3 regions of the Bulleidia sp. HCP3S3_C9 genome follow, and region 3 is predicted to be linked to each of the others. Evidence: riboswitches for the same ligand, from Rfam matches in the RefSeq annotation. Region 3 holds a riboswitch; each other region holds the start of a gene.

What was found. Region 3 has a riboswitch for lysine ahead of ACTND6_RS08640 (transporter substrate-binding domain-containing protein). Riboswitches for the same ligand answer to the same signal wherever they lie in the genome.
Region 1: linked by a shared signal. The riboswitch ahead of ACTND6_RS07010 (hypothetical protein) and the one ahead of ACTND6_RS08640 (transporter substrate-binding domain-containing protein) in region 3 are both predicted to bind lysine.
Region 2: linked by a shared signal. The riboswitch ahead of ACTND6_RS07850 (alanine/glycine:cation symporter family protein) and the one ahead of ACTND6_RS08640 (transporter substrate-binding domain-containing protein) in region 3 are both predicted to bind lysine.

What each region holds. Positions count from the first base shown of each region.
Region 1 is NZ_JBQHWJ010000034.1:6,024-17,151, forward strand. Features, by position in the region: gene ACTND6_RS06980 (SNF2-related protein) at 1-2,367, opposite strand, end outside; gene ACTND6_RS06985 (O-methyltransferase) at 2,456-3,043, shown strand; gene ACTND6_RS06990 (hypothetical protein) at 3,181-4,626, opposite strand; gene ACTND6_RS06995 (MATE family efflux transporter) at 4,810-6,162, shown strand; gene ACTND6_RS07000 (zinc ribbon domain-containing protein) at 6,214-6,981, opposite strand; gene ACTND6_RS07005 (dicarboxylate/amino acid:cation symporter) at 7,093-8,436, opposite strand; gene ACTND6_RS07010 (hypothetical protein) at 8,692-9,123, opposite strand; lysine riboswitch at 9,125-9,291, opposite strand; gene ACTND6_RS07015 (TPM domain-containing protein) at 9,342-10,160, opposite strand; gene ACTND6_RS07020 (hypothetical protein) at 10,168-11,128, opposite strand, start outside.
Region 2 is NZ_JBQHWJ010000042.1:8,034-19,161, reverse strand. Features, by position in the region: gene ACTND6_RS07890 ([Fe-Fe] hydrogenase large subunit C-terminal domain-containing protein) at 1-942, opposite strand, end outside; gene yaaA (peroxide stress protein YaaA) at 1,059-1,805, opposite strand; gene bcp (thioredoxin-dependent thiol peroxidase) at 1,802-2,260, opposite strand; gene ACTND6_RS07875 (acyltransferase family protein) at 2,347-3,243, opposite strand; gene ACTND6_RS07870 (hypothetical protein) at 3,240-3,710, opposite strand; gene ACTND6_RS07865 (HAD-IC family P-type ATPase) at 3,901-6,210, shown strand; gene ACTND6_RS07860 (RNA-guided endonuclease InsQ/TnpB family protein) at 6,548-7,876, shown strand; gene ACTND6_RS07855 (GGDEF domain-containing protein) at 8,009-9,154, opposite strand; lysine riboswitch at 9,286-9,462, shown strand; gene ACTND6_RS07850 (alanine/glycine:cation symporter family protein) at 9,545-11,029, shown strand; gene ACTND6_RS07845 (amidohydrolase) at 11,032-11,128, shown strand, end outside.
Region 3 is NZ_JBQHWJ010000050.1:4,884-16,011, reverse strand. Features, by position in the region: gene ACTND6_RS08650 (ATP-binding cassette domain-containing protein) at 1-702, opposite strand, end outside; gene ACTND6_RS08645 (ABC transporter permease subunit) at 689-1,480, opposite strand; gene ACTND6_RS08640 (transporter substrate-binding domain-containing protein) at 1,487-2,326, opposite strand; lysine riboswitch at 2,396-2,563, opposite strand; gene truB (tRNA pseudouridine(55) synthase TruB) at 2,632-3,471, shown strand; gene ACTND6_RS08630 (bifunctional riboflavin kinase/FAD synthetase) at 3,471-4,397, shown strand; gene ACTND6_RS08625 (NOL1/NOP2/sun family putative RNA methylase) at 4,390-5,703, shown strand; gene ACTND6_RS08620 (hypothetical protein) at 5,710-7,080, shown strand; gene ACTND6_RS08615 (Asp23/Gls24 family envelope stress response protein) at 7,114-7,440, shown strand; gene infC (translation initiation factor IF-3) at 7,622-8,170, shown strand; gene rpmI (50S ribosomal protein L35) at 8,183-8,404, shown strand; gene rplT (50S ribosomal protein L20) at 8,422-8,778, shown strand; tRNA gene ACTND6_RS08595 (tRNA-Glu) at 8,814-8,887, shown strand; gene ACTND6_RS08590 (peptidoglycan bridge formation glycyltransferase FemA/FemB family protein) at 8,947-10,182, shown strand; gene ACTND6_RS08585 (peptidoglycan bridge formation glycyltransferase FemA/FemB family protein) at 10,430-11,128, shown strand, end outside.

The DNA of each region.
Region 1 (11,128 bases), on a different contig from region 3:
ATCAAAGATAGACCACAATTCAGATAATCTATTTTCAATTGGTGTACCAGTTAAAGCAATCTTGAATGAAGCATTAATATACTTCACAGCTTGAGAGTTTTGTGTGTTTGCATTCTTGATATATTGTGCTTCATCGATGACTTCACATGAGAACTGCATATCTTCATAACAATCAATATCTCTTCTAAGAAGTTCATAAGATGTAATCAATACTTCATTGTCTCTAGATGTTTGAATTAGTTCTTTTCTTTCTTCTGGTGTACCTTGAATCATACGATGCGGAATGGAAGGTAAGAACTTATCAATTTCCTTTGACCAGTTATATACAAGAGATGCCGGACATACAATTAACGTTCTTTTTCTATCTTTCCATGTTCCAAGCATTGCGATGACCTGTAATGTTTTACCTAGACCCATTTCATCAGCCAGTAAGCCACCAAATCCATTGTCTCTTAAGGCACATAGCCATTGCATGCCATGCAGCTGATATGGGCGCATTTCAGCGTTTAAATCAATTGGAGGTTCATAGTCTTCCTGATTGATTGTATGCATTTGCTGGATCATTCTTCTAAAAGAAGTATCATAGTCTAAGTTATATGCTTTTTTATCATTGAGTGTTTCAAGATACATTGCACGAAATTTTGGGATATCAGCAGTACCTTTTTCCAATTCTTTCTGACTTAGTGATAAAGAATCTTTGAGTGCTAACAGTTCATCAATATTGGAAGCTTCTGTATTTAAGAATGTTCCATCTTTTAAGCGATAGAATTTTTTCTTTTTATCATATTTAGATAATATTTCCGCAATTTCTTTCATAGAAAGCGTATCACTGACAAGATCTAAGCGAAGCAGGTCGTGATTTACAGAAACACCAACATTGACCTTTGGCATTGCTTTGATTGTAATTCTTTTTAACGCATCAGAAATATATACCGTTGCAAGTGACTGTAAGTATGGAATTGTAGCAGTTACAAATGTATAAATGCCTTCATCATCTCCATGAAATACAAATTTATGATTTAATTCATCAAGAGCATTAAATGAAGGAGCTATACGATTGACCATAAGAGCTTCTTCATCCTGATCACGTTTAGATAGATCTGTATCTGTTTCTGTGTTATAGACTGCATTGTTGTAGATTGCTTTGATTTCACATGTAATCGCGTCTTTTTGTGGACTATCTAAATAGAGTTCAAAAGATGGTTTTTCAATGACATAGTCATAGGGATCAAATCCATCATTTTTAACAAGTGTCGTTTTAGAAATGACAGGATAAACGTACTTAGAAAATTTAGGCAAATCTTCTTCAGAGATAAACTCTGGTTTTTCATTAACTATAGATAAATGACGTAAAAATGGAATCAAATCATCATTTGATTTCGAAATAAATATAGTAGAATTACGATAATCAAAGATATAGATATGATCATTTCCTAATGCGAAAGGATACTTTGCACCCTGAAAGATACATCCATCTTCTTTCTTTGTCAGGGACGTATGTATTTCAGGAATACCCTCTTCAACTTTAAATGGAAGATCATAATTTGTAATAGGATTGGATACAATGACATTTTGATCTTTTATCAGATTCATAAATGAATCTAAGTATCTACCACGAAGACATAAAGAACGCTTCATTGTTTGCTCCATATATCCGTAATAGCCATAATTGTAGTATTGGTTTGTATTTGAAGACATATATGAATCATCTTTATAGTATAAAGACATTAAAAATTCTATGACAGGTTTTGATTGCATATCAAATGCATCAATCGTATGAATAAACTCTAAGGATTTTCCGTAGTATTTGTTTTCATGGTTATGAACCAAAGTGCAAAAGGAATCAATGCTTTTAATGACATAAGAACGATTATCAGGTTTGTTTAAAGTGAAAGAAACCTCCACTTGTTCATCATTTGTACAATTTAATGTAGGTGTTATATGAACAATTGGCTGTACAGCATCTGCAGGTTTTGCATAGGTATCCAGTAAATCTTGAATGGAACGATCACTTTGTACAGATACAGGTTCTTTTGCATATCCATTTCCAATTGTGGATAATTTATCTTCATCAATATATTTCAACAAAACTGCAGCGATGTGTTTGCATGGTTCAAAGTTATCCTCGAAGTAAGGACATGTACAATCTTCTGTAATGATATTACCATTTTTCCCAAGTAATACACGCACTTGATATTCATCATATCCACTTGAGCTGTTAACCCATGTTTCAATTTCTGTCAGGCCAGAAGATTCTTGATCAAATACCATGAGATCACCAACATCATTTGAACGGAAAATATTTTCTCCTCTTTCAAAGATACGGTTATTTCCAATGTGACGTTTGATTGAAGCTTCATTGATCATAAAAAGCACCTCCTGAAGTATCTAACCATTTTACCATGAAAATAAGTTACACAGATATTGTTTGTCAATTTTCTGATAAAATATACTCATGGAAAAAACGTTGATTGAAATCCATGATGAAGCAAGAAAAGAGCATGTTCCTATTATGTTGGATGATGGGATGGCTTTTCTTTTGAATTATATTCGAAAACATGAAGGAGTACGAGATATTCTTGAAGTTGGTACTGCAGTTGGGTTTTCAGCGATTAATATGGCTAAAATACGCTGGGATAATACAATTGATACATTAGAAATCAATCCAAAAATGTATGAAAAAGCAATTCAAAATATCAAAAATGAAAAATTGGATGATAGAATACATGTGCATTTAATAGATGGTGCTGCATTTGAGACAAATAAAATCTATGATTTGATTTTTATAGATGCGGCAAAATCACAGTATCGCAGATATTTAGAACACTTCATGAAAAATAGTAGAATAGGTACTGTTTTTATTTTTGATAATTTGAATTTTCATGGAATTGTTGACAATGAAGAGTTATCTTCAAATCGAAGTACGATACAAATGGTTCATAAGATTAAAAAATTCAGAGAACATCTATTGAATGATGATCGTTTTACGACTGCATTTTATGATGTAGGGGATGGTATTGCGGTAAGTGTAAGAAAAATATAAATATAAAAAGAGTAGCGTCGAAAACTCGACTCTAAGAAGCTATCACTCGATAAAAAATCGATGAAATAGAAAAAAGGTGCGAACAAGGCGCACTAAAAACAACTTTGTAAAATGAAGTTCTTTTAAAACAGAATAGATTAAACTGAATCTTTGATCCAAGCATCAAGATGGATATTTATACAGGCAAATATTGTAAAGAAAGCATGCTTGTCTTTATTGCGTATCCTCATTTGATGTAAGTGGTAGTGGTTAAGCACACGATTGTTTATTCGTTCAGTGCTGGTTCTATTTCTGTATATCTTCTTCCAGGTTTCAGATTTATATGATAAAGGCCCTGCATTGCGAGCGGAATCACCATCATTAATATATGAAACTCTACCATAAGAAGATGTAGAACATTGATCAACGAAAGGACAGGAAGAAATGTCGCCCATAACAAGAGGACAACGGTATTTCTTTCTGCAGCGTTGAATATCGTAACCACAGAAATGCATCGGACGGTTAGCCATACAAACAGGAATGCCATCGTTATTGGTATGATTCTTTTCAACATATTCTTTTGAAGAATCTCTTCTTGGATTATGGTCAATAACTGGGATAATATTATTGTGCTGAAAGAATTGGAAGACCGGTAAAGAATCAGCCGCAGAATCATGACAAAAATATTTAGGATGTAGATCATGATTCATATCAAGAAATTGAGCGGCAGCAGAGATGCAGGAAAGAGCATCATGTCTCGAAGCGTTTTCGATGGAAGCGAAAACTGGAAGATCAATGTTCTTAAGAGGATTGTGGTAGGAAATATTGTAGAAAGTATAGCCTAGATAAAAAGATTCAAGATCCGAATCCCATCCAATGTCAGCATCTGGTGCTGAAAAACGGTAGATGTTATCTGAATCATCACCATCTAAAACCTTGTGACCAAAAGGAGAAGAGTGGATGTGCAAAGAAGAACCATCAGCTGAAAGGATAAGGTTGTTCTTGTCGATGAAACCAGAATCGATAGAAGGAATCACAGCCAGGGCGTTGAAGAGAGCCTGAAGAGTGAACATCATTCTATCTCTATCGCAATCAGCACCATCTTTGTATTTGTCCAATAGGTAGTAGGTGTCAGAGTGGGAGTAGTTGATTAGCTTTTCACCTTTCTTAGGTTTCTTGCCCTTTATTTTCTTGAAATGAGCTTTAGGAAAAAGCTCGTTCATATGAGAATCGACACCCGTCAAACGGACAATGAAATCATAGTGAGAAGCAACAGAAGGCGGTGAAAAGGAACCTACAAGATATTGAAGTAAAGAGTCGGAAGCTAAATCATCACACCATTTATGAAGAGAAAGATAGCCAAGATGCTGCATAAGAACAAAAGACCTGATGAAAACAGCAGGATCGATAGCAGGTCTGCCTGTAGAAGAATATAAAGGCAGAAGAATATCCTGGACAAGAGAAGGATCCAGCTTCTTGAGTTTGTGAGAAGCAGAAAGAAAAGATTTAGAAGAAAGTCTAAGATGTTGAGAAGAATCAAGAGAAGATTTGCGAGACTTCAGAAAAGCACGATAGTCCCAAATCGAAGAAAAATATTTGAGCATATAACTCACCTCCACGGTTTCATAATGAAGGCAAGCAAAGCGAGCCCGCGAAAATTGAAATTTGTCAATAGTTGACAAGAAAAAAGTGGGGGTAAAGTACAAAAAGTTGGCATAAAGAAAAGAGCGCTGTTACCAACTTTTTAGAGTTTTCGACAGCGCTCAAAAAAATAGGGGGAGAAAAGAATGAAAAGTAATTCAATGGTAAAAGATCTTACGAATGGATCTGTGCCTAAGCTTTTGTTTGCTTTTGCGGCACCGTTGTTTGTATCAAATGCATTACAGGCAATCTATAACATCGTTGATATGATTGTTGTAGGACAGGTGATTGGTGGATCTGGAATGTCTGCAGTTAGTACTGGGGGAAATATTCTTCACTTATTAACTTTCGTAGCGATGGGGTTTTCAAGTGCAGGACAAGTCATTATCGCACGTGAAGTTGGTATGCAGGATCATGATGGAATCAAGAAAACAATTGGGACACTGTTTACGCTTTTGTTTTCAATTGCATTATTGATTTCTGTGGGATGTTATATCTTTAGAGATAACTTATTACAGCTTGTTAATACACCACAGGAAGCATATGCATATACAATGGATTATACTGTCATCTGTATCTTAGGCTTGATTTTTATTTATGGATACAATGTTGTTTCTGCCATTATGCGTGGTATGGGAGATTCCAAAAGACCATTTATGTTTGTTGCAATTGCGGCAATTATCAACATTGTATTAGATATTGTATTTGTTGCAGGATTTAAGATGGAAGTTGCTGGAGCTGCCTGGGCAACAGTTATAGGTCAATCTTTTAGCTTTATTTTTGCTTTTGCGTATTTGTATAAAAGAAAAGAAGAGTTTGGATTTGACTTTAAATTAAAGAGTTTTATTCCAGATGGAAATGCAATGGCAAAGATTTCTGCATTAGGCATTCCAATGGCATTACAGTCTGCTTCTATTTCTATTTCACAGACGGTTGTTGCGGCATGGGTAAATTCCTTTGGAATCATTTACAGTGCAATTGCGGGTATCATCAGTAAACTCAATATGATGATGGGTATTATGTCAAACTCTATTACAACAGCTGCAGCAAGTATGATTGGTCAAAACTTGGGGGCAAGAAAGTATGATCGTGTTCCTAAGATTCTTGCCTGGGCATTTGGTGGAGCATTCACATTATCAGTCATTGGAAGTATTGTAATTAAATACGATCCAGATATGATATTTGGAATGTTTACTTCTGATGAAGCTGTATTAGCGGAAGCAACAATTATTGTTTTACCAGCAATTTTGAATTTCTTTGGTGCAGCGACACGCTGCTTTGCATTTGGTATTATTAATGGTTCAGGAAACTCTAAATTAAACCTGTGTGTTGCGATATTAGATGGCATGATTGCCCGTGTTGGCTTAGCTTATCTTCTAGGATGGGCGTTAGGTATGGGGCCAAAAGGGTTCTGGCTTGGTGATGCCTTAGCAGGATTTATGCCGCTTGTCATTGGTGGTGTATTCTATCTCAGTGGATTCTGGAAAAAAGAAGAGTAAAAATAAAACTCAGACTTGGATGAAAACAAATCATCTTTGTCTGAGCTTTTTTTATCTCTTCTTGTAAAGAACAAGTTCTGGATTGATTCCATCTTTTTCGTATGTGCAGATGAGTAAAAAATCCATGCTTGCAAGAATACCAAAACATCGATCTCCACCAAATGCAGATTCCAATTGATCGCCTAGATATGTTGTGTCATCATCCAGGAATTGTACTGCTTTTCCATTTGGAAGTGGATATGCAAGATTAACATATTTTCCAACGAGAGCATTTAATTTCTTAACTTCTGGCAACCCTTCAATATGAAGCGCATTGATTTCTTGTAAGAGTTGTTGTTTAAATGCTTCAAATTGTCCATCATCACTGAGTTCTTCATATCGTTTCCAGTAATCTAGCTGTGGAAGAATTTCTTCCATATAGGAACGTGCCTGTTCTTCAGTGAATTGATCATTGACCATGTTCTTTACACATATGTCAATTAAGTCATTCATGTTATGATACGTGTATGTTCCATCTGCATAGCACCATTTGCAGTATTCTTCATTGAATGATCCATCACTTTCATGACTTATGATGGAATCATCTGTAAGTGGCATTCCACAACATTGACAAATAAGCTTTCTAGGTGAGCCTAAAAGCGTATTGATGGAAACGTTGAATTCTTTTGAAAGAAGTTTGAGAGTTTCAGTATTTGGAATTGTTTCTCCATTTTCCCACCGAGATACTGCTTGTCTAGTTACCATGACTTTTTTAGCAAGTTCATCTTGTGATAGTTTGTTTTTTTTGCGCAATTCTAAAATGATATCTTTTGTTTCCATTTTTGATTTCCTCCATTAACTATAAATTAGCAAAGAAAAGAACATGGGTAAAGCAACGCGTTGTTACCCATAAAAAAAGCCACTTCGTTTGAAGTGACTTTCATAGATCAATTATTTGCTTACTGTATTGAATACTTCTTCGTTGAGGGAGTTTTCACTCTTGCATACAACCATTGCACAGGCAGTATCACCTGTAACGTTTAATGCGGTAACAAGCATTTCAATTGGTCGGTTGATTGCAAGAATCAATGCATATACAGATAATGCGATTGGATTTGTGAAACCAACACCAGATAAGATTGTGAATAGGATAATTGCACCTGCACCTGGAGCAGCTGGTGTACCAACAGAAGCAATAACAGCTAATAGACCAATTAAGATCAACTGTGGAAGGTGTACTGTGTATCCAGCAACACCTGCGATAAAGATTGTAGCGACAACCTGCATTAATGCAGTACCATCCATGTTGATTGTCATACCAAGTGGTAATATGAAGGATGCGATTTCTTCAGATATACCTAATTCTTTTTCTGCAGTTTCAATATTCATTGGAAGAGTAGCTGCACTTGAAGATGTTGAAAAACCAAATAATGCAACCTTAGCAATCTTCTTTGCGAAGATTGTTGGGGACAGCTTTGTTGTAACGGATACGAACAATGGATAGAAGATAAATAAGAATGCGAGTAGTAATACTGTTGTTAATACAATATAGCTAAGTGCTGGTTTTAAATAAGACACACCATACGCTGCGCATGTTCTTGTTAATAAGCAGAAGATTGCGACTGGAGCGAATGTATTAACGATCCAGGATAAGATGATAGTAACAAGTTCGGAAATCTGTTCACAAAGAGCTGTGATCTGTTTGAACTTTTCTTTATTTGTATTAACGCCAAGTCCAACAGCAACAGCGCAGACAACAATTGCTAATACACCGCCATTATTGCTCAATGCAGATACAAAGTTGTTTGGCACTGCGTTAACGATGAATAGTAATGGGTTTGAACCACTCTTGCCAGCAGCTGCTTCAAGGTTTGTTTCAACAGCCTGGAAAAGACCAGCGTTATAAGTAATCATTCCACAAACAGCGGCAACTAAAATTGCGATAACTGTTGTTAATAAAAAATAGCCAATTGTTTTACTAGCAATTCTACCAAGTTTCTTAGCATCAGATATTCTAATCATTGCAATAACAATAGATGTGAATACCATTGGGATGATGATAACTTGCATTGAATTAACAAACAATTGACCAACAATATAAAATAAACCAATAGCTTTTTCATTTCCTTCAGCTGTAATGTCAGCAAACAATAAATTGTTAATCGCTGACCATGTCGCTTCTTGACCGTTTTCTGTGAGATTAACCCTTAAAAAAATAGCCCCAATACCGACAACTATGCCAAGTATCAGTGCAATGACCATTTTTTTAGCTAATGACATTTTTGAATTTTTCATAGTTCCTCCTGAAATTGCCTGAACTATGATATCAAATAAAAAAGATTTGTCTATATATTTTTGAAAAAATATGTGAAAGCTGTGGGTGAAAAATGTTTATAAATGAAAAATTATATTTTTTCATAGCAAAAAGCAAGCCGAAGCTTGCTTCATATTATTCAACATTTGAAATGTGTGGCAGTACATCCTTTGGAATTAGACACTTATAGGAATTATCCTGTAGTCTAGTTTTCAATTCAGCTTTTGCTTTTTCAATCATTTCAGGATTTTGATACAGTGTTTTTGCGGCATCAAACAATACATCACCTCAAGCATACAGCCTTTATATGCAATACTGCTCTTACCTTGTGCAACCCATTGCCAGCTATGTGCACCTGCACCAATGGAATAACATGCAGTATTAATTTGTGCAGTAGGAACACACCAGGAAACGTCACCGACATCTGTAGATCTCATTTCACAAACAGCAGAGTGATTTGTTTCAATGAAATAATCATTGATTGGTCTTTCTTTGATGTTTTCAATAACTTTCTGCTGATCCTTTGCAAACTGTGGAGTATCACTGAGTACATTCTTGATATCAAATGTATCTTTGAAAGACTGAGCATAAGCTAATTCTTCATCTGTATAGTCGTTCTTGTAAAAAATAAAACCGTCTGGTAAGAGATGTGATTGAACAAAATACATGAACAAACAAAGCACCTCTTCTTTTAGAAGGAGTGTTATGAATGTTATTTATAACACTACGGAACATATTTACCAATATGCTTCGTTCGGCGATGATTACCTTTCACTTGCTTCTTTGTCCGTCGGTTCCACAAGATACTTATTTGCATCGCTACCTCTTGTTTTGATTTTTACTAGAAGAAAAGCTATAACAGATGTACTGCTATAGCTTTATGGATCTAGAAGTGTCCGCCACTAGAGTGCATTCCCCCACTGCTAGAGAAACTGCTTCCTCCAGGTGAGGAATCGTTGTCATCATGTTTTGGAATTGGAGCTCTTGTGACAGATTCATACAGGAACATATCACGGCTGTTTGTTAAATGTACGCCATTGCCTGGTACATAGGAATGTGCTGTTGTTGCGATGGCTTTTGTTTTGTGCTTGCTTTTTTGTGCGAGCACTGTGATGAGTGCAATGATTGGTGGCAAGCCAAATGTGATGCCTTTTTTGATTGGTGTGGAATCTGCAGGTTCATCATAGTTGCTTCCATAATGTTCGCCATTTTCACTGTAGTATGCCATTAAGCCATCCGCTTCTTTGATGTAATCGCGAATTGCGGAATAGTAATCGTGCTCATAGAGACCGCTGCGTGCAGCTGAATCCATGATATCCATGCCATCTAAAGAGAACATAGACTGTTTATCACAATATGGAATATAAACCTGGTAAGAGCCACCTTTTGAACATTGTGTAATCAGTAGTAATACACCATTGTCAGTATTGCCATATCCTAAACTTTCATCTGTATAGTATTTTTCAATGAAGTTTGTCATATCATCATATGACTGTTCTGTTGAATCTTCGATGATTCTTGCGTAAACTCCAAATTCATACTGGTCTGCAATTTGTGCAGCATATGCATTTAATTCATCTACTTCTTCTTGAGAAAGTGCACCATAGGTATCTTCTACATATACATCACTCGATGCGTGGATTGGTATAAAAGGAATCAAGAGAAAGAGTGCGATCAATAAAATCATGTTTCTAATTGTTTTCATAGTATCTTCACGCTCCCATCACTTGAAATAAGATGACATACAGTAAAGCAATACCAATGACTGTAATCAAGAGAAATCGTAGAATCATCTTTGTTTTATCAATTGGCAAATCATCACCAATCATCTTTCCTGTTTGACCATTCATAGCGAACAGGTAATTCTTGCCTTGATATTGTGTAGATAACAGCCATACTGGCAGGAATGCGTAGTGAACTGTACCTGGTGTAATTGTTGTATTTGTTTTATCTGATACGTATGTCTGGTATCCAGTGACTGTTTCTTCTAAAAGAGAAATCGTTGTATTTTTAATTCTCTGATTGACTCTTTCCGCATCTTCTTCTATCGATACGTCATATTTATCAGCTAAATAGCCAGGCAAATATGACATCTGGAATGGAACAAGATCTTTGTAGTCAAATGGTTCAATAGAATCCATGAAATCATCTGGCATCTTGGAAGAACCATCAGCAGGTACTTTCTGAAACTCAACAGTTCCATCTCTTTCAATACGGAAATGACGTGTTGTTGTGACGATTTCATCATCTGTTTCATAAGAGGAAGAAGTTGTTGCTGATCCTCTTAAGTGTGCATCTACAGTACCGTCATACAGCCAGAATGGCACGTATACACCTTTGATTTCTTCAATGTGGTTGCTTTCTGTGAATGCTTTTGGCAGGAATGGTTTTCCTTTGTAGAAGTTCTTTAATTCTTTGACTGCATCTTCTTTGATCAGTTTAAAAGGAATGACGTAATCTGGCTTTAAAGAGCCTTCAAACTGTGCAGGAACTACTGTTGGATTTCCACAATATGGACATCTTGTTGCGGCAGTGTTTGCATCAGAAATGAGTTGTGCACCACAGCTTGGGCAGTTGTATGCACGCATGTTTTTTGCTTCTTCTTCATTCCATTGCAGAAGTTCTGCATTTTCTTGCTGTTTCTTTTCAGCATCTACGGAAATTGCTTCCTGG
Region 2 (11,128 bases), on a different contig from region 3:
TTCCCCAGCGTATCTTTCAATCTGCAGATTTCTTTCCAGGATTTTTTCTTTTCTCTTGATCATTAAAGGTCCACCAATACAGCTGCCTTTACATGCGGACATTTCAATAAAGCAATGATGAATATTTCCATGACGAATGTCTTCTAAATATTCCATGCATTGCTCTGTTCCATCTACAGATAAATATACATACTCTGGCTGATTTTTAACCATTGTTTTCAAGATTCCACCCGCCTTTGGAAAGAGTCTTGTCTTTGACATTTCACATGCTTCAAAGTCTTTTGGAATTACAATTTGTTCTTCATTAAACCAGGCTTCTAATTCATCAAATGTCATGACTGCATCCACATCTTCCATGCACCTTTCAGCTTCATCTTTTTTAGAAATACACGGACCAATAAATACAGTCTTACATCCTGGATGTTCCTGCTTTAACTTTCTGCAATGTGCCTGCATAGGAGAAACAACCGGTGCTAAGCAATGCAATAGATCTGGATAATACTTCTGTATGAGTAAATTTACTGTATGACAGCACGAGCTGATCAGTACATCTTTCTTTTCTTCCTGTATGAGCTGTTCATATGCATTCTTGACAATCGTTGCGCCAACAGCTGTTTCTTCGCATCCCGCAAATCCAAGCTTTTTTAACGCATCTTTCATGCAGGATATTCCTGTATCAAAATATGATATAAACGATGGTGCAAGTGATACATACACTTCATTCTGTAAAAGGAATGATTTGACCAGTTCTGTTTCTGAGTAGATCCATTTTGCATTCTGTGGACAGATAACAAAACATTCCCCACAGTAAATACATGCATCTTGAATAATATGTGCCTGACCGCCAGAAAAACGGATTGCCTTTACAGGACAATGGCGAATACATTTATAGCAGTTGGTACAGTTTGCTTTTTTGAGACGAATAAATTCTGTAGCACTCATAATCTTTCACCTGGAATTATAAATTTCATATTTTTTATGATTTTCATTTTAACACAAAAAAATGACTTCCTTGATAGAAGTCATAAATCTTTCGCATTGGATAGCAAATGCATTGCTTATCCTTTTCTTTCAAACACAAATTCTTTATTTGAAGAGAGATCATCACGATATATGTATCCTAAGCGATTGAAATGTTTAATATCTTCAGGATCTTCAATGTTTTCTTCTGCCATATAGCGAACCATTTCTCCACGCGCCATTTTTGCATATGTACCTTTTGTGACCAGCTTATTACCTGCCATTTCACAAAATGTAATTGTGATGAATTGATCTTTTTCCTGCAGATATTTTTCAATACATTTTGCATATTCTTTTGATGCCAGATTAATGATAATTCCACTTTCATCAATGATTTCTTTATATAACAGATCTCTCCAGTATGCATACAGATTCTTTGTATCATTGACGGATACTTTAGCCATCATTTCTAGACGATATGGCTTTACGCCATCCATTGGCTTCAGTACACCATAGAAGGCAGAAAGAATTCTAAGATGGTTTTGAATATATGCAAACTGTTCATTTTCAAAGATGGATGGTGCCATATATTTAAAGGCAATGCCATCATACGCTAAGATTGCTGGAGTTAAATGTTCATACAAATTCATATGCTGGATTCTTTCAACATTCTCTTGCACGATAACATCATTGCATTTCCAGATAGCCTTCAATTCATCTCTTGATTTTCTTTTAAGATACGTTAAGATCTCTTCTGTTTGATGCATCAAAGATGGAAGAGAAGCTGCTTCAATACTGAATGTATCTACAACCATCTTTTTTGCGGGTGACAGTATGATTTTCATCCATTGATTTCCTTTAGCATATTTTCTGGATCATCTGCAGCCTTTACCTTGTCATTTGCTTTGACAATGATTCCATTTTCATCAATGAGATATGTTGTTCTTACAATTCCCATGTAGACTTTTCCATAGTTCTTTTTTTCTTTCCATACATCATACGCTTCAATGACTTTACGATCTGTATCGGATAGAAGTGTGAATACAAGTCCATATTTTTCTTCAAACTTTTTATGAGATGCAACGGAATCTTTACTGATTCCTAATACAACTGCATTTTTTTCTGTGAATTGCGGATATCGTTCTGAGAAACCACATGCCTGCTTTGTACATCCTGCAGTATTATCTTTTGGGTAAAAATACAGAATAACTTTCTTTCCTGCGTAGTCACTGAGTTTATGTATTTCTCCATTTTGATCTGGCAATGCGAAATCTGGTGCCTTTGTTCCTGTTTCTAACATATTTTATTTTCTCCAATCTTTCTTTTTGCATTGTACCATTAGAGTTCTACACAAAGCAAAAAAGATGCTTCAAAAAAACAGTTGTTTTATTTTTGAACAACTGTCAGTAATTTCTTTTTGATTTCACTGCATCCCACCGCAATGCTTATGATGATGCTGAATGTAATCACAGTGGAAAGGAATGGATGATTGACTGTTTTGTATACAAATCCTGCAATACGAAAACCAAAGATCATCTGTATTGCATAGATTTCCAATGTAGCCTTCGCAATCGCATTCCAACCTTTCGCTAATGGAAAGACAGGTATCATCATTGCACTTCCAATGACACATGGAATTGCATAAATATAAAACATATCTTTTAAATAGAAATGATTTACAAATGTACAGAAATACTGAATGAGTATTCCCACGATAAATAAACAGATGCCAACGGTTTTCTGGTTTGGAATTTGTTTTTTACAAAGTTCATACGTCACAAGCATCAAAGGAATGCGATGCAAAAGAATCATAATCTGATCATACTTTATAACTGTACAAATCCATACTGTTAGAATATACATTCCAAATGCAATACAGGTTTTATATGGATTGTTCCATTGATGAAATAATGGAAAGACAAGATACAACAGCATCATTGCGGGCAAGAACCATAGAAACGCTCCTCCACCCTTTTGAAAAAATTCAATGAAGAAGATCTGTCTGATGATATTTGTATATTTTCCTTGTACAAACGCATTCATCAATACAAAGAATACAAATGGCAGATAGATTGTCATAATACGATTATGAATAAATTCCTTGTAGCTGATTTCTTTTGATGCTAAAGAAACAATGGAAACAAGAAAAAATAAATCTACACCAATATACGCGGTATGGACGAAAAAGCTTTCCATCATTGTTGAGGAAAGCCTGATCCATAAATGAAATACTAGGATCAAGAAAGCTCCAGTAAGCTGCAGGAACTTCTTATTGATTGTCATTCGTCTTCTTCTCCTGGAACCATTGCATAATAGACAAGATTTTCATAGATACTGGATACTTTTTCTTCTGCTTCTGTACAGATATTCCATCGCATATTATGTTTTTCATCCAATTCTTCTACTAATGCTTCTGGATCATCTGTTTCAAATACATAGGAAACATATGGAATAGATCCAATGACTGGTGCAATCATGACACCCTTTGTAAATCCAGTGACATTTTCATCAAAGCCATTCAGCCATCCTGGTTCTACACTTTCTGCGTCCAAAGAAATTTCAGCAAGATCATCTGCAACGATTTTCTGTGCGATTTCCATAGGATCACTTTCTTCTTTTGCATGTTTCTGAAATTGATTTACAAGTTGAGAACCTAATGTATCTAAAACATCTGAAGATGCATCAGGTTTTGTTTGCGTACAGCCTGTTAACATCAGGCAGGCAAGACAGCACAATAAAAACTTTCTCATGTTACCTCCATAGTGCGCACTTCTACTGTCATTATAACGGAAACAGAAATAGAAAACAGATGTATTGATAAATTTCATTCTTTCTTAAGAAACTACATATCACTCACATTGTTTAGAGATTTCTTTTTTAAAACAATTATAATGTAAAACTAATCAATCTTTGAATTGATGTAGTAAAGGAAATAACACAATGCAATTGAATGGTTTAACATCTATACAAGCAAAACAACAAAAAGAACAAGGAAATATCAATCTGATTCCTGAACAGTCTGATCGCTCAACAAAACAGATTATTCGCTCTAATATATGTACATACTTCAACCTGATTTTTTTGATTATTTCGATTCTATTAATTCTAGCCGGTTCCTTTCGCAGCTTGACATTCTTACCGGTTGTCATTGCGAATACTGTGATTGGTATTTTCCAGCAGTTACGTTCGAAGAAAGTTCTAGATGCTTTATCTGTTTTAGATAAAACAAACTACACTGTGATAAGAGATCAAAAGGAAATCATTCTTCCTTCGGATGAACTTGTTTTAAATGACATTGTTTTTGTTAAATCTGGTCAGCAGATTCCCGCAGATGGTATTGTCATGGATGGCAAAGCTGATGTGAATGAATCTTTACTGACTGGTGAAGCAGATGAAATTGAAAAGAGTACGGGAAGTGAATTAAAATCTGGCAGTTTTGTGGTTAGTGGAGAAGTCTACATGAAATTAACAAGTGTGGGTGTTAATTCCTATGCCTGCAAACTTATGTCAAAAGCAAAAAAAGTGACAGACAACAAATCTGAAATGATTCGCGATATTGAACTGATTATTAAGATTGCTGGCATTTTGATTATTCCCATTGGACTATTGTTATTTATTCAGTCTTTCATGAATGGAAATGGATTTTCAGATTCCATTGTATCCATGGTTGGTGCAATCATTGGTATGATACCTGAAGGCATGTATCTATTAACGACAGTTGCATTAGCTCTTAGTTCTATGAGACTCGCACAGAAACAGGTACTTCTTCATGATATGCATTCTATTGAAACACTGGCAAGAGTTGATGTTCTATGCGTCGATAAAACAGGTACAATTACAGAAGACAAGATGAGTGTCATTGAAGTATTTCCACCTGTGAATCAGAATGATACATCATTCAGCACAACATTAAGCAAATATATTCATACATTAAACGATAACAACATAACAATGGAAGCACTCAAAAACTACTTCAAAGAAGAAGGAACACTTCCAGCACTACAATGCCATCCCTTCACTTCTAAAACAAAGTATTCTTCCATTCAAACAGAAACATGTGAATATAAATTAGGTGCACCAGAATATTTATTATCCAGTGAACAGTTGAATGAAAACAGTGAACGAATTTCACAAAAAACTTCTATGGGACAAAGAGTTCTTGCTTTTGTGGAATATCAAAATGGTGTTTGTACTCCCCTTTTGTTTATCGCATTAGAAAACAAGATCAGAGACAATGCAAAAGAAATCTTTGCATACTTCCATGATAGAAATGTTGAAGTAAAAGTGATTTCCGGAGACAATCCAGTAACAGTATCTAAAATAGCAATGAGTGCTGGAATTGTGAATGCGGATCAATATGTTGATGCAACAACACTCACAACGATGGAAAGCATTCAAAATGCGGTGAGTCATTATACTGTTTTTGGCAGAGTCAAACCAGAACAGAAACAACAGATTGTCAAAGCCTTACAGAATAACAAATTAAAAGTTGCGATGACAGGTGATGGTGTCAATGATATTCTCGCAATGAAGAAAGCTGACTGCTCCATTGCAATGGGAAGTGGCAGTGATGCGGCTAGACAAGCAGCACAGGTAGTTTTATTGGATTCTGACTTTTCTCATCTCAATGATATTGTTTCGGAAGGTAGACGTGACATCAACAACATTACACGTTCTGCTACCCTATTCCTGTATAAGAATATGTTTTCTTTATTCTTGGCTATTTTCTCGATCATCAATTCTTTCTCGTATCCTTTAAAACCTTCACAGATTTCATTAGTATCCATGTTTAATATTGGTATTCCATCTTTCTTTCTTGCTTTAGAAGCAAATGAAGATAAACAGTCTGGTCATTTTATTACACAGACTGTCTTACGTGCATTACCTGCATCTTTAACATCATTTGCATCCATTGCAGCACTCGTTGTATTTGCACAGATGTTCCATTTACCAGACAGTGACATTGGTACTGCAAGTACATATTTATTATCTATTGTTGGATTTATCATTCTCATTCATTTATCCAGTCCATTTAATAAATATAGAGGCATTGTATTTACATGCTGTTTAGCTGGATTCTTATTGTCATTGACATGGCTGAATGAGTTGTTTGCGATTGAAGCATTGTCTTTTAAAACTGCATCCTTATGTGTTGTGTTTGCTTTAGCAGAAGTCACTGTCATGCGCTATCTGACAAAACTATTCACAAACATTCGAAAATTCATAGAAAAGAAATGCAACAAAGCATAAGCCAGTGAATCAATCACTGGCTTTTACATACTTAGAAAATAACTGGAAGAAGCGAAGCAAGATACATACAAGAACCTCCTGATATATAATGATGTTTTGATACTTTATTTCTATACTCAATATTCCATGAAGGATGATAAAAAACAGGTATTAAAACCTGTATTTCACATAATTCTATTAGCATTTTTGAAGAGTGCACCGTTCTCATAGGGCGGTGGTGAATTCAGCGTTACTGTTAACTGATGTACTCTTCTATTCTTTTGATTTCAACCTGTTATAAAACATTATATTTTCGCATAAATAAGCCATATTCTGCACTTTATATATGATATAATATATGAGTAAAAAGGACTTATTCATGTATAGAACTGACAGGATTTATGTAACCGAAAATCATGAGCTGTATGCATATCTAGATGACTTTGCTCACAAGGCAAAGTGTCTTCATAATGCTGCATTGTTTCGCGTTCGCAATGCCTTTACTGCACACAACAAGACTGCTTTGACAGCTAACGAGAAAGAAGTTCGTGATGAACTTGCACTTCTTAAAGGTCAGAAGTCTTACTATGTGCTTGGGTATGGCATATTGCAGAGGCTTATGCGTATTACAAATAATCCTGATTTCTTTTCCGGGCTTCCCATGCAGACTGCACAGCATGTCATCAGACAGGTCTGTACAGATTTCAAAGGCTGGCTTGCCTCTTTAAAGAAATACAGGAAAGATCCTTCTGGTTATACAGGGAAACCTAAGATGCCTGGATACTGCAGGAACGATACAGCTTCTTATCTTTTTACCAATCAGGATGCTGTTATCTATGATGGGAAACTGAAGCTTCCCCGTACAAAGATTCGCATTCCTGCACGCAGAAGACATGGCAGGCTGATGGAAGTAAAAGTGAAACCTGTTTCTGGCGGATACGAACTTTTACTTGTCTATCAGGTAAAAGCTGCTTCTGTACAAAGCGGTAAACATGCAGCTGCAGTTGACTTTGGTGTAGACAACACAATGGCTGTTGTTTCAGATACGGGTAAAAGTATTCTTTTTAAAGGCAGATTCATCAAATCAGTCAATCAGTATTTCATGAAGAAAAAAGCTGAACGCATCAGTTTAATGAGCAAAGGGAAAGAAACAACAGAACGTGTGTGGTCAAAGTATCTTGACAGACTTTCTGCATACAGAACCAGCTACATCAGAGACTGCTTTCATAAAATGAGCAGGAAGCTGCTTGTCTGGTGCCAGCGCAATGACATCGGCTGTCTTGTATTAGGCTCTAATGCTTTCTGGAAACAGAACAGCAGCATCGGTGCAGTGAACAATCAGAATTTTGTCAGTATTCCTTTTGAAATGCTCAAATCCATGATTGAATTGAAAGCATGTGAGTATGGCGTTACTGTTGTCAGAAATGAAGAGTCATATACAAGTAAAGCAAGTTTCCTGGACAGCGATGATATCCCGGTTTATGTAGAAGGTGATGAAACAAAACATCATTTTTCTGGAAAACGTATTCAAAGAGGCTTATATCGTTCATCAGATGGAACTGTATTGAATGCAGATATCAATGGTGCTGCAAATATTTTAAGAAAAGCAGGCTGTGATACATCATCAGTAATATTAACAAATCTGTTGAATCCAGAAGTGTTTGCATTTGCAGATTTAAACAGGTAACTGTGTAAAAACAGTAGAGGTCGAGTGAACCGGCCATTGTGAAAACATAGTGACAGCCGTAAGGTGCATAGCTACAGATCACAAGAATCAAAATCCCTGTGGTAATACCCTTCTCTGTATGCGAAGAGTACATCACAGGGATACCACATCGGAACTACGTATCAGGTGTGGTAGTTCATAATTTTTCGTTTTATCGGAAGCAATCCGTTCTTTTCTTTCCTTCTTAAACATATACATATCACGATCAGCACGATCTTTGACTGTTAAAATATCTTCCCCTGAACAAATCGCAGAACCATACGAAACCGTTGGAATAAATTCATATTTTTCACGTTTATTTTCAAGCAGACGTAAAAATTTCTGAATACATTCCATTTCTTTCTGTCTGTTTTTTAAAAGCACACAGAATTCATCTCCACCAATACGATAACAATATCCATATTGAGCATATGCTTTTTTAATACAGTCTGCAATCTCTGCCAGACACACATCTCCTTGTAAATGTCCATATAGATCATTGACCTGTTTAAAATCATCCACATCAAATACAATAAGGATTCCACTGCAGTCGTGCATTCTATTTGTACGATTCAAATAACTGTTTTGATTCAGTAAACCTGTTAGACCATCTAATTGTGTCCACATCTCATTACAATAAATAAAATACAGTACAGAAAGCAATGTTACACATAACCATGTTACATGCAGATCTGGCAATAGAACCTGTATGGTCGTTTCTGCAGCCAGAAACACAATCAAAGGATAAATCAATGCTTTACTGCGGTTTTGAAATTGCTTTGACATTTTTATTGTTGATAAAGACAAATATAAAATTGCCGCAAAATACGCAATCACATAAATACAGAAGAAAGGTCCACGTGCATAAACATTATCAGCACTGACAGAAAACACTAATCCATAGGGAATCGATGCTGCTAATAGTATTAAATACCCTGTTTGAAAAATCATTGCCAGTTTCATGTCTTTTTCAACAATGGTTTTCTTATCTAATACATATACAAGACAAATGGAAACTGCTGGTGATAATCCAAAGCCTAAATAATTCGATACAATATTTACCCAGCGATATTTCTCTGCAGTTCCATCGACAACTAATGTAATGACTTCTAAGATTGAAATTGCCGCAATCAATGCAAAAGCAAAGAAAAAGCCTCTCTTCTGCTTCTTATCCAATGCTTCACTTAGATTTGTAAGAATACACATAAAGCAAAGAACAAAAAGATCAATTGTTGTTAAGACATAAAAATATCCATTCATTACTCAATTTTCCATTCTTTTCGTTAATAATACTACAATATTTCATAAAATATGGCATTATTATATCCAATTTATAATTTTAATGATTTGTTATTGCTATATTTTAAAAATGTCGTATGATTAATCGGTAACCTTACAATAGAGGAGCAATGGACAAGAGTATATCTGTTGAGAAAAGTCATTTCCATGAAGCAGATAGAAAGGGAAAATTGCCGAAACCGGAGAACATGACAAATTCTTCGAGTTGGTACATAACAGAACATGCTATGTACTCTCACTGATATCACAGTGGAGGAGCTATTGATTGAATTTTTATAAAAAAAATTCGAGTGATAGCGGAAAGCTGTCACTTTTTTTTGCCTCATCGAATTGTAAGGATCAGGAGGATATATGATTGCATTTTTAGACTGGTTAAATGGTATTCTTTGGGGAGTACCGCTCATCGCCTTAATGATTATTACAGGCTTGTACTTTACAATTCGTTCAGGTTTCTTTCAGTTCCGTCACTTTGGCTGGATTTTAAAACATACAGTTGGAACACTTGCTAATAAGGGACAAAAAGTATCTGCTGATAAAAAAGTGATTTCCCCTTTTGAAGCAATCTGTACTGCAGTTGGTGGTACTGTTGGATTTGGCAACATTGCTGGTGTAGCAACCGCTGTAGCAAGTGGTGGTCCTGGTGCTGTTTTGTGGATGTGGCTGACTTCATTTTTAGGATTGATTCTAAAACAGGTCGAAGTTACACTTGGCTGTTATTACCGTGAAACAAATGACAATGGCGAAAAATTTGGTGGTCCTACTTACTACATGCAGAAAGGACTTGGTGAACAGCGTCATTGGGGAAACAAATGGAAAATCCTTGCGGTGATTTTCGGTATTGGTATTTTCTCAACATTCTTTATTACATCTAGTAATCTAACTGCTTCTGAAGTTGTTGCAGGTGCATTTAACTTCAATGGTATTACAGTATCTGGCTATTTCATTGATGGCAGAATCGTTGTTGGTGCCCTTCTTTGTTTAGCTACATATATTATCACTGCTGGTGGTACAAAAGGTGTTGCTTCCATCTTCAGTAAGCTTGTTCCTTTCATGAGTATTGCATATATCATCATGGGAATCTTGATGATCATTGTAAATATCAATGCTGTTCCAAATGCATTATCTATGATTTTCACAAATGCATTTACTGGTACTGCTGCTGTTGGTGGATTTGCTGGTGCAGCTGTATCTAAAATTATTCAGACAGGTATGGCACGTTCCGTATATTCTAACGAAGCTGGTTGGGGTACTTCTCCAATGATTCATTCTTCTGCGGATACACCTCACCCAATTGAACAAGGTTTATGGGGATCATTTGAAGTATTCTTCGATACATTTATCGTTTGTTCGATCACTGCTCTATCTGTTATCTTAAGTGGTACATGGGCAGATGGTGCTACTGGTGGCGCATTGGCATTGAGTGCTTTCAATCAAAGCTTTGGAACAGTTGGAAGTATATTGCTGGCAATTATCATGGTTATTTTCACAATTACTACTTCTGGTGGATGGTTTACATATTATCTTGCAATTCTTGAACATATTAATATGAAGAAAACTCGTTTTTCTGAATTATTAATTAAAGCATTCTACGCTGTACGTTCCCTTCCTGGATTATTATGGACAATCTATCTTGTACATGCACAGAATACAGGATTTATCTGGACAGTTGTAGATATTACTTCTGCAATCCCTACATTTGTTAACGTCTTTGTTATCTTGCTTTTATCCAATGAATATTTTAGACTTTTAAAAGACTATAAGGCTAGATATATGGGAATTGGCGAAGTTGATGATAATACAGTCTTATTCTACGAAGACAAGAAAGTTGAGGACTAATCATGGATTTATTTTATAACGGTAACGTTTTTACTGGAGATAGCTTTGTTGAAGCATTTGTAGTAGATGGCAATCATTTTGTTGCGACTGGAAGAAGTG
Region 3 (11,128 bases):
TTTTGTTCTTTCACTTACTGGATGATTGAATAAAGCATCTGGTGTACCTTGTTCTTCAATAACACCTTGATCCATAAATACAACGCGATCAGAAACATCTTTCGCAAAACTCATTTCATGCGTAACAATAATCATAGTAAGACCTTCTTTTGCAAGATCTTTCATGACATTTAATACTTCTCCAACCATTTCTGGATCTAATGCAGAAGTAGGTTCATCGAACAACATAAGTTTCGGATTCATGCATAATGCTCGCGCAATCGCAACTCTTTGCTTCTGACCACCAGAAATTTTAGAAACAGAAGCGTTCGCAAATGCATCCATACCTACTTTTTTGAGGTACATCATTGCTTTTTCTTTTGCTTCTTCTCTAGAAATCTTTAATACTTTCATCTGTGGAAGAATACAGTTTTCAATTACATTTTTATTGTTGAATAAATTGAACTGCTGGAAACACATGCCAACTTTAGCACGGTATGCATTGATATCTTTTGTGTGAAGAATATCTTCATCAAATACTTTAATAATTCCATCATCTGGCTTTTCCAGAAGATTGATGCATCTAAGAAGGGTGGATTTACCAGAACCGCTTCGTCCAATCAGACATACAACTTCACCTTCATTGACATTAAAGTCAACACCTTTGAGAACTTCAAGAGATCCAAAGCTTTTATGAATGTTATGAATTTCAACGAGAGACATAATCGCTGTTTGCTCCTTTCTGTTCTTTTACTTCAATGTATGAAATACTTCTTGGTTCTGTAGAACTCATTGGAAGTGAAACTGTTGTATCATTGTTGAGCTTCTTTTCGATAAGGTTCAGAATCAAAGCACAAACACTTGTTAAGATCAGATACATCATTGCTTCTATGAAGTATACAGTTGTGAACTGGAATGTTGATCCAGCAATAGATTTAGACTGGAACATCAATTCTGTAATAGAGATGATCATTAATACAGAAGAGTCCTTGATATTAACAATCAATTCGTTGCCAATTGCTGGGAAAGCATTCTTAATTGCCTGTGGCAATACAACAGAGAACATTGTCTGTGCGTTTGACATGCCTAAGCTGCGTGCTGCTTCTGTCTGACCGATATCTACTGCCTGAATTCCTGAACGAATGATTTCTGCCATATATGCGCCAGTATTGACTGTGATAACAAAGCAGGCAGCAGTGAAGTTATTCCAGTGAATGACATCTAACAATGCATAGTAGATAAATACTGCCTGTACCATCATTGGTGTACCACGGAAAATTGTGATATAAACAGTGATAATAAAATCGATGATCTTTTTGAAAATTCTAGAAGCTTTAGAAGAGGTGAGATCTAAGCGAATTGCTTTGATACCACCTACAACTAAACCAAGAATAAACCCACACCCCGTACCAATCAAGGCAATGATCATTGTTGTCCTAACACCTAGTAATAAGCTAGGTGCATATTTTGTGAGTATTTGAATAATTGCGTTTATATTCATGAATGATTATTCCTCGCTAGCAGGCTGACGATTGACAGCTTCTTCCATCCATGTGTTTCTTGTATCTGTATCAATTGTCTTTAACGCATCCTGTAAAGCATTTAATAATTCATCATCATTCTTACGTACTGCAATAGATACAGAAGTATCAGCTTTAAAACCCTTGCCCTCAGCAAATCTAACGACTGCTAAATCAGGATTTGCGGAAATAACACCATTAGCAACTGGAAGTTCACTTGTAACTGCATCCACAGATCCAGCCTGCAAAGCCTGAATTGCTGCTGGGAATGTTTCTGCAGCTGGCATATGATTTACACCAGGAATCTGATCAATAACTTCATCATAGATTGTATTCATCTGACCTTGTACTGTAGCACCCTTGAAATCTTCAAGGCCTGTTGCACTTGTATATTGAGAATCCTTTTTAACAATGAGTACTTCTTCAGATACATAGTATGGATCTGTGAAGTTGACCTGCTGCTTACGTTCATCTGTAGCTGTCATACCAGCAATGACTGCATCAATCTGATTGTTATTTAATGACAGAATCAGGTTATCCCAGTCAAGCTTAACGATTTCTACTTTCTTTCCAATCTTGTCAGCTAAATTCTTTGCAACAACGACGTCATATCCATCACAATAGTCGGCAGATGAGATTGGCTGTGTGTATTCGCCTTCCTTTGTTGTGGACCAGTTGAATGGCGCATAGTTACATTCCATACCAACTCTAAGTGTATCGCTGCTGTTTGATGAAGAAGCTGCTGTAGAAGTGGAAGGGTTAGATGCACATCCTGTTAATAAAGCTGCGCATGCAAGTACTGTTAAACTCTTTCTGATTGTGTTCATAATATTTTCCTCCTAGAAATTAAATAAAACCGTATGCGATATTACATACGGTTTCTAACTTCTATGTACGTATCTAATAGCGCCACTTCTTGTATGAAGGAGTGATATAGATATTTTCTATATCCCCACGCGAATCATTTGCCAATGACTGACGTTCGGCGATGATTGCCTTTCGCATGATTCAACGCCTGCCAGCTCCTCATGCTACTCATCTGCACCGCTACCTCTATATGCGATTTCATTTAATGACCAAAGTATACTACATAAATCGAACAAATCAACAATATTTTGTTATAATTTTTGTTATGGACGGAATTATTTTAGTAAAAAAACCAAAAGGTATGACTTCTTTTACTTGTGTTTCACAGGTAAAAAGACGTGTCAATGAAAGAAAAGCAGGACATTCAGGAACATTAGATCCAAATGCAGAAGGATTTATGATCATTGCATTAGGAAAATGTACAAAGTATTTACCATATTGCGTCAGCAATCATAAACATTATCAGGCAACATTTGCATTAGGGAAAAGATATGATACACAAGATGTATGGGGTGAAGCTGTAGAAGAAAAGGCACCATCTATGCATACACAGGAAGAATTAGATGCAATATGTCATTGTTTTACAGGAGTTATCCAGCAGGTTCCACCAATGTACAGTGCTTTAAAAAAAGATGGAAAGAAACTTTATGAATATGCTAGACAAGGCATTGAAGTAGAAAGAAAAGCAAGAGAAGTAGAAATATCTTCTCTTTCTGTAAAGAAACTAGATGAAAATCTATATGCGATGGATGCAGTTGTATCCAGTGGAACATATATTCGAACACTCATTGAAGACTATTGTAAAGCAATGGGTGAACTAGGCTATATGACTTCTTTAAATCGATGCGGTATTGAACATCTTACATTAGAAGATGCCATAGAAATAGAAGATGTGAATGAAAACAGTGGAATTGATCCATTCAAGGTATTTGATCCTTCCTGGCCAGTCTTAGAGTGTGATAGAGTTGAAGATGTCAAGAATGGAAAGAAGATAAAACTTAACACAGGTGAAAAACGTGTTATTCTAGTACATGGCTGTGAAATACTGGCAGCATATGAAAAGAAAGATGATGGGCTTTATCATAGCGTGAGAGGTTTGTTTTAATGCGTATTATTAAGATGGGAATTGATACAAAAAGAGTATATACAAATCCAATGTGTGCATGTATTGGATATTTTGATGGTATGCATAAAGGACATCAGCAATTGATTCGCCATACGATTGAAATGTCTAAAAGACTACATTGTGAATCTGCATTGATTACATTTGATCCAGATCCATGGGTAACTATCAAGCATATTAAAGATGTTAAGCACATTACTACAATGCGTGAAAGAATTAATCGTGCAGTAGAATATGGCATTCAGAATATTATTATTCTGCAGTTTACATCAGAATTTTCTCAATTGTCTCCAGAAGACTTTGTTAATGAAATTTTATCTAAAATTTCATTGAAGGGAATTGTTTGCGGGTTTGATTTTCATTATGGTGCAATGGGAAAAGGCAGTGCAGATACATTAAAACAGACAGAAGGTATTGAAGTAGATGTTGTAGAAGCCATTGAAGATGAAATGGGAAAGATTTCATCAACACGTATTTCTCAATGTATTGAAAGTGGAAATGTTGAAGAAGCAAATGCAATGCTTGGCTATCGTTTCCGTATCAGTGGAATCGTTGTACATGGAAGACATCAGGGACATGCCATTGGTTTTCCAACAGCGAATGTGCAATATGATTCAGAATACCTTCTTCCAAAAAGTGGTGTATATGCAGGATATGTCGTATTTGATAACAAGCGTTATGAAGCAATGATCAATCTTGGACATAATCCAACATTCAATTATAGAAATGATATGTCTTTAGAAGCACACATTTTAGATTTCAATCAAGAACTCTATGGAAGATACGTCGGTGTAGAGTTTGTCCGCTTTATTCGTGATGAAAAAAGATTTAATTCCAAAGGAAATCTAATCATGCAGCTTGAACAGGATATTTTGAATACAAAAAAGATACTAAAAGAATATGAATGAACAGTTTTTACTTCAAATGCAGCAGATCCTCAAAGATGAGTATCCGGCATATTTAGAAAGCTTGTCGAATCCTCCAACAAGAGGATTTCGTATCAATCCTTTAAAAACAAACGAAAAAGATTTCTTTGAGAAAGTGGATGTTTCTCATACAAAAAGTCCATATGCAAAATATGGATACTATACGGATGACAAAAAATATGGTTCTATGCCAGAATATGCTTCTGGTGCTTTTTACATGCAGGAAGCAAGTGCATCGAGTGCTGTGACTGTCATGGATCCAAAGGGTGGCGCAGTGATACTGGATATGTGTGCTGCACCAGGTTCAAAGACAACAGAAATTCTTGAACTATTAGAAAATCAAGGATTGCTTGTTTCAAATGAAATTGACAAGAAACGCAGTCATATCTTACTGGAAAATGTTGAAAGAAATGGTGCCAGCAATTGTATTGTTGTAAGCAATGATCCACTGCAGCTTGCAAAACAGTTTCCTGGCTTCTTTGATATGGTTTTATGTGATGCTCCATGCAGTGGAGAAGGAATGATGCGCAAAAATACAGAAGCTGTGGATCAATGGACACCACAGCTTGTAGAACATTGTGCTTCTGTTCAGAAAGAAGTTTTAGAAAGTGTATATACGTGTTTGAAAGCAGATGGTATTCTTCTGTATTCAACATGTACTTTGAATTTGAAGGAAAATGAATATCAGATCAAACAGTTTTTAGAACGTCATCCAGATATGCAGATGATGGATACAAATGTAAATTTTGGAAGACGCGCTTTGTGTGAAGAACATGACATTCAAAAAGCCATTCGCATCTATCCGATGGATCATGGTGAAGGACACTTTATCGCAAAAATGAAAAAGTGTTCTGTCACTGCACCGTGTTCTATCAAACAGCTAAAATCAGATTTAATTCCAAAGGAAATACTGTCTTTACTTAAAGATACAATAGAAGAAGTGTATCCATATCTGTATTTTAAGAATAACAGACTTTATGGTGGAACATATCCTTTTATTGATACAGGAAAATTACATTTATTAAGAAATCAGGTATATATTGGAGAAATGCTCAAGGGAAGATTTGAATTCTCTCATCATTTCTTTATGTCTTCATATTCTAAATTTAAAAACACTTATGAAATGAGTGATGAAGAAGTGAAAAGGTATATGCATGGTGAACAGATTTCAGCAAATGTTCAGAAAGGCTGGGTTGCGATGTGCTATCATGGTTTTGTAGTGGGTGGTGCAAAAAGTGATGGACATGCATTGAAAAACAAATATCCAAAAGCTTTTCGTACAAGATAGGTATATATGAACTTAGAATTATTTGATTTTATCGAAGATACACTTTCTTATTTTGAAAGAAAGAATCCTTCCTATGTATATGCACAGGGAAGAATTCTTGAAACATTTTCTCAATTGTATCCTTCAGAAAATACTGCAGTGATTCATTTACATACTCGTATTAAAAGTAAAGACAGCCTGAAGGAAAAAATGATACGAAATCATTTCTATCTGGATTATAAAACTCCACAGGAAGCAATTGATAACCTGCATGATCTTGTTGGAATTACGGTCGAATGTCGTTTTATTCGCAATGAACATGAATTGTATCGTTCCTTGTTTTCTTATTTTGAAAGACAGAAAACAGGTTATGCGGTATGCAAGGCAAATGAAAATCTATTTTTGGATCTTTCTCAGCCGCAGCCGCAGCTGCAAAGAAATGGATTCACGATTTATCGTTTAGATGGCTATTATCTGTTCAATGAGGAAAAAATCAATTATGAACTGCAGATCAAGTCACTTGTTCATAACTTCTGGAGCAACATTGAACATGAAGTTGTCTATAAAAATCCTGACTTTGTCATGTATGATCAATTCAACAAGGAAATGCTTGGTGCAATTCGAGATAATCTAGATGTTGTAGATCGACAGTTAGAAATCATGTATAAAGAAATCTCTAACCAGTCTCATCAGGCACAGATTGGAATGGATGAAAAAGGATTCAAGACATTTGTTGCTAGAAGCATCAATGAACTTGTGAATCGAAAGATGAAAGATTCCTTGGGATTTGCGACAGACTTTAAGAAGTGTTCTGCAATTCTTGCACAGTATATTTATGTAAGAGACTTTGTGAATGGCGAACACAATCAAGTGACAATGATTGATTACATGGAATTGTTGAATTACCTGAATGATTCAGAAATTGATTTCAAACAGAAAATTGAAATCAAACGAACATTCATACCAGAAGATCCATTTATTCGTAAAATGTCTGATTACTGGATCAATGAAATGAATCACAATTTCCTGTGGCATATTTTCTTCTGCATGTTATTTATTATCCGACCAGGAAATAATGAAGAAGATTTCATGGATTTTATCGATGTCATACGTATTTTAATCATCCAGCCTGGATGGTTCGCGGATTCGTTTATGAAAATGAGCGTAGAAGAAGGCGATAAAGTACGTGATATGCTGGAAGAAACATTAGCGAATGCACTCATTGATGCAAATACAATTGAAATTGTTCATGAAGATATGATGTATGAATGTATGCTTCGCTTCCGCAAAAAAGTAAATGCATTGGATTTATTGTATGATTCTTATGATGAATTGATGAAACAGGAAGCATCCATCCGTTCATCTCTATATCACGATATTTATACAATCTTTCATTGAAATCATGTATAATAACAAAGAAGAGGTAATCATATGGCACAAGATTATGTAGTATTAAATGAAACAGATGAAATGGGTGTTGTTGCAATGAACAAGGCAGTATTTAAGAGCATTGCGGAAATCAGCATCAATGATATTGAAAATGCAGTGAGAATTCCAGAAACAACATTTACAAAACCATTATCTGTAAAGATTGAAGAAAACAAGCTTCATATTACAGCTTTTATTAAGCTGAAGTATGGTGCAAATGTAAAAGCAACATGCGAACTTGTACAAAACAAGATTTATGAAAATATTGAATTTATGACAGGATTTAAAGCGGCAGATGTCACTGTAAATGTCGTGGATTTTGAAATTTAGTATTGACATATTTTAATACTTATAGTTTAATATTTAAGTAATTTAAAAAACGGAAAGAAGAAGCACATACTTCTCACCTGATGTTTATAAAACCTGGGTAAGTGGCCGATAAGATCGTATAGAACTTTTAGGCAGGTGCGGCTTTAGTATCTGCTTTTTAATATTATGACAGGAGGTTTGCTTGGGAAAGGTTAAATTTAACAAAAACAGACACAAAGAGCCTACAGATATTGTAAATGAGGCTATCCGTGACAGAGAAGTGCTCGTCATTGGATCTGATGGAACTCAGCTAGGTGTCATGTCACGTCGTGATGCATTACAGAAAGCATATGACGAAGATCTCGATTTGTTGTGCGTTGCACCTAATGCACAACCACCAGTATGTAAGATCATTGATTATGGACGCTATCGTTTTGAACAGCAGAAGAAAGAACGAGAAGCTAAGAAGAATCAACAGACTGCAGAAATGAAATCCTTACGTGTATCACCAGTAATCGATCAGCATGACTTTGATACAAAGGTTAAACGTGCAAAGGAATGGTTGAGCGATGGACAGAAGGTAAAGATTGACATGCGTTTTAGAGGACGTATGATCACTCGTCAGGAAGTTGGTAAACAGGTATTGGATAAGTTCACTGAGCAAGTCTCGGATGTTGCAGATGTAACAAAACCACCAATGTTGGAAGGGAATACTATGTCTGTTACATTCTCACCTAAGAAAGGAAAATAAAAGGAGATTGTTATGAAAGCAAAAGCTAGAAAGCCAAAGAAGATTAAAATGAAGACAAAAAAGACTTTCGCAAAACGTTCTAAGTTAACAGGAACAGGAAAGTTAAAGGTACAGCACAACTACGTATCACATTTCGCAGCAAATAAGACTCACAAGCAGAAGATGCATCTTGCTAAGTCTACTACTGCTCACAGCACAGATTTAAAGCGCGACAAGCAGCTTTTACAGGGTTAATAGGAGGCTAAGAAGAGATGAGAGTTAAAGGAAGTACACCTACACGTAACAGACGTAAGAAGGTTTTGAAACTCGCTAAGGGTTATTTTGGATCAAAACATCTTTTATACAGAACAGCCAATGAACAGGTAATGCGTTCTCTACGTTATTCCTACATTGGAAGAAAACAGACTAAGAGAGAAATGCGTAAACTTTGGATTGCTCGTATCAACGCAGCAGTTAGACAGTATGATTTATCATACTCCAAGTTCATGCATGGTTTAAAGCTTGCTAACATCAACGTTAACCGTAAGATGCTTTCTGAAATCGCTATTCATGATGAAAAGGGATTCAAGGATCTTGTTGACGCTGCTAAGGCTCAGTTAGAAAAGTAATTTACTAGAATGAGGGGAACCTCATTCTAATCTATGGTGCGTTGGTGAAGCGGCTTAACACATTGCCCTCTCAAGGCAACATTCACGGGTTCGAATCCCGTACGCATCACTTTTGAAATGGTAGAAATACCATTTTTTTGTTATAATTTCTATTACGAGGAAAATTCTATGACTTATACATTTCATCTAGATACAGATCCATTGCTCATGGACGATTTTGTAGAAAATCATGAACAAAACAGCTTATATCAATGTTCTAAATGGGCAGAAGTAAAAAATAACTGGGATCATTTTTTTACTTCATGCTTAGAAGGAGATAAAATTGTTGCTACAGCTTTAGTGCTGAAAAGAAAAATGCCATTTGGTAAATGTTTATTTTATATTCCACGTGGACCGGTTATGGATTATCACAATCCAGAGCTTGTTTCTTTTTTTCTGGACCATCTTGTTTCACTTGCAAAGCAGCATCATGCGATTGCATTGCGTTTTGATCCAAATGTTTTTTCAAGAAAATATCCATATAAAGAAAAAGATCAAGATCATCCATTAGAAAATGAAGATGTTATAGCCTTGTTAAAACAACATCATGCACAACATTCTGGATATACAATTAACATTGAAGAAACAACACAGCCACGTTTTAATGCTTCTATGACACCACAGGATTACATGAAACGTATTGATAAGAAAGTACGTCAATCGATTGCGACTTCTGAAAAGAAAGGTGCTCAATTTTATGAAGGACATCAGTATATCCATGAATTTGCACAGGCAATGAAATATACAGAACAAAGAAAAGGCGTAGCTTTAAGAAATGAAGAATACTTTAAAAGAATGGCGGATGTCTATGGCGAACAGTGTATTATTATGGTCGCAAAACTGAATTTTCCAAGACAGATTGCTTATTTAAATGAAACAATACAAAAAGCACAACATGATTTAGAAGCAACACCATATGAAAAACAAAAGAAGCAATTTCAAAAGACAATCGATAATGCTTTCAATGAATTATCCAAATTGAAAGAAGAATATGAGAAAGAAGGAAAGGATGAGATCATTCTTTCTGGTAAACTTGCAATCTTCAATAAGAATCGTATGGAATTTGTATACGCTGGCAACAACGCAGAATATTTAAGAATGCGTACGATTTATGCATTATATGGAAAGTATTTTGATATTGCTGAAGAAAAGAATATCCCGTATGTTTCGATGGGTGGAATTGAAGGAACACTGGATGATGGTTTAACAAAATTCAAGTCCAGCTGGTGCATGGATGTAGAAGAATATATTGGTGAATTCAATATTGTATTAGATCAAGTTGTTTATACGCTATTTGATAAAGTCTATCCATGGGTATTAAAGCAAAGTACAAGATTAAGAACAGGAAAAAGAAAGTTACAGTAAGACAGTGAGTACTACTGTAATTTTTTTATCAAACAGTACAGTCTTTTCGTATATACTTTGCTAACTGTACGATGAAATACTATGAAAATATCCATTATAAATGAAAGATATTTGTAATATTTTCTGAAAGTGACATGAATCTGAAAGCGCTTCTTTCAAAAAAAGTAAATAATTTATAAAATTTTAATATCATGTTTTCTTTCAAAGTACTATAATATTTCGCGCACAAAATGAAAGAAGGAAGAATATGAATTATCAATTTCATCTATCAACAGATGCATCACAATTTAATACATTTGTAATCCATAGTGATCAGAATAATCTATTCCAGTGTACACCATGGGCAGATGTTAAAAATAACTGGGAGCATTTATATGCTTCTGTAACAAATGAAGATAAAATCGTAGCTACCGCAATGGTATTGATTCGTTGCCTACCACTGCATAAAACACTATTCTATATTCCTCGTGGTCCTGTCATGGATTATGACAATCATGAACTTGTATCGTTTATGATTGAACATTTAAAGAAAGAAGCAAAGAAACGTCATGCGATCGTATTACGTTTTGATCCTGCAGTTCTTTCTTGCAAATATGCATATAAAGACCGTAATGAACAACATGAATTTCATCATCAGGATGTTATTGACTATTTAAAATCTATAGGCTGCAGACATAAAGGTTTTACAGTAAATATCAGTGAAGCAACACAGCCTCGTTTTAATGCAGAAATGGACGTTACACCTGATTATAGAGAGCATCTGGAGCATAAGACTGCAAAATGTATCCGTGCTGCAGAACATAAGGGAATTGAAGTCTATGAAGGAAAAGAATATATTCATGACTTTGCAAAAGCAATGCATTATACAGAAGTGCGTAAACAGATTGCATTAAGAAATGAAGATTACTTTAAAAATCTGATGGATGTATATGGAGATCATGCAATC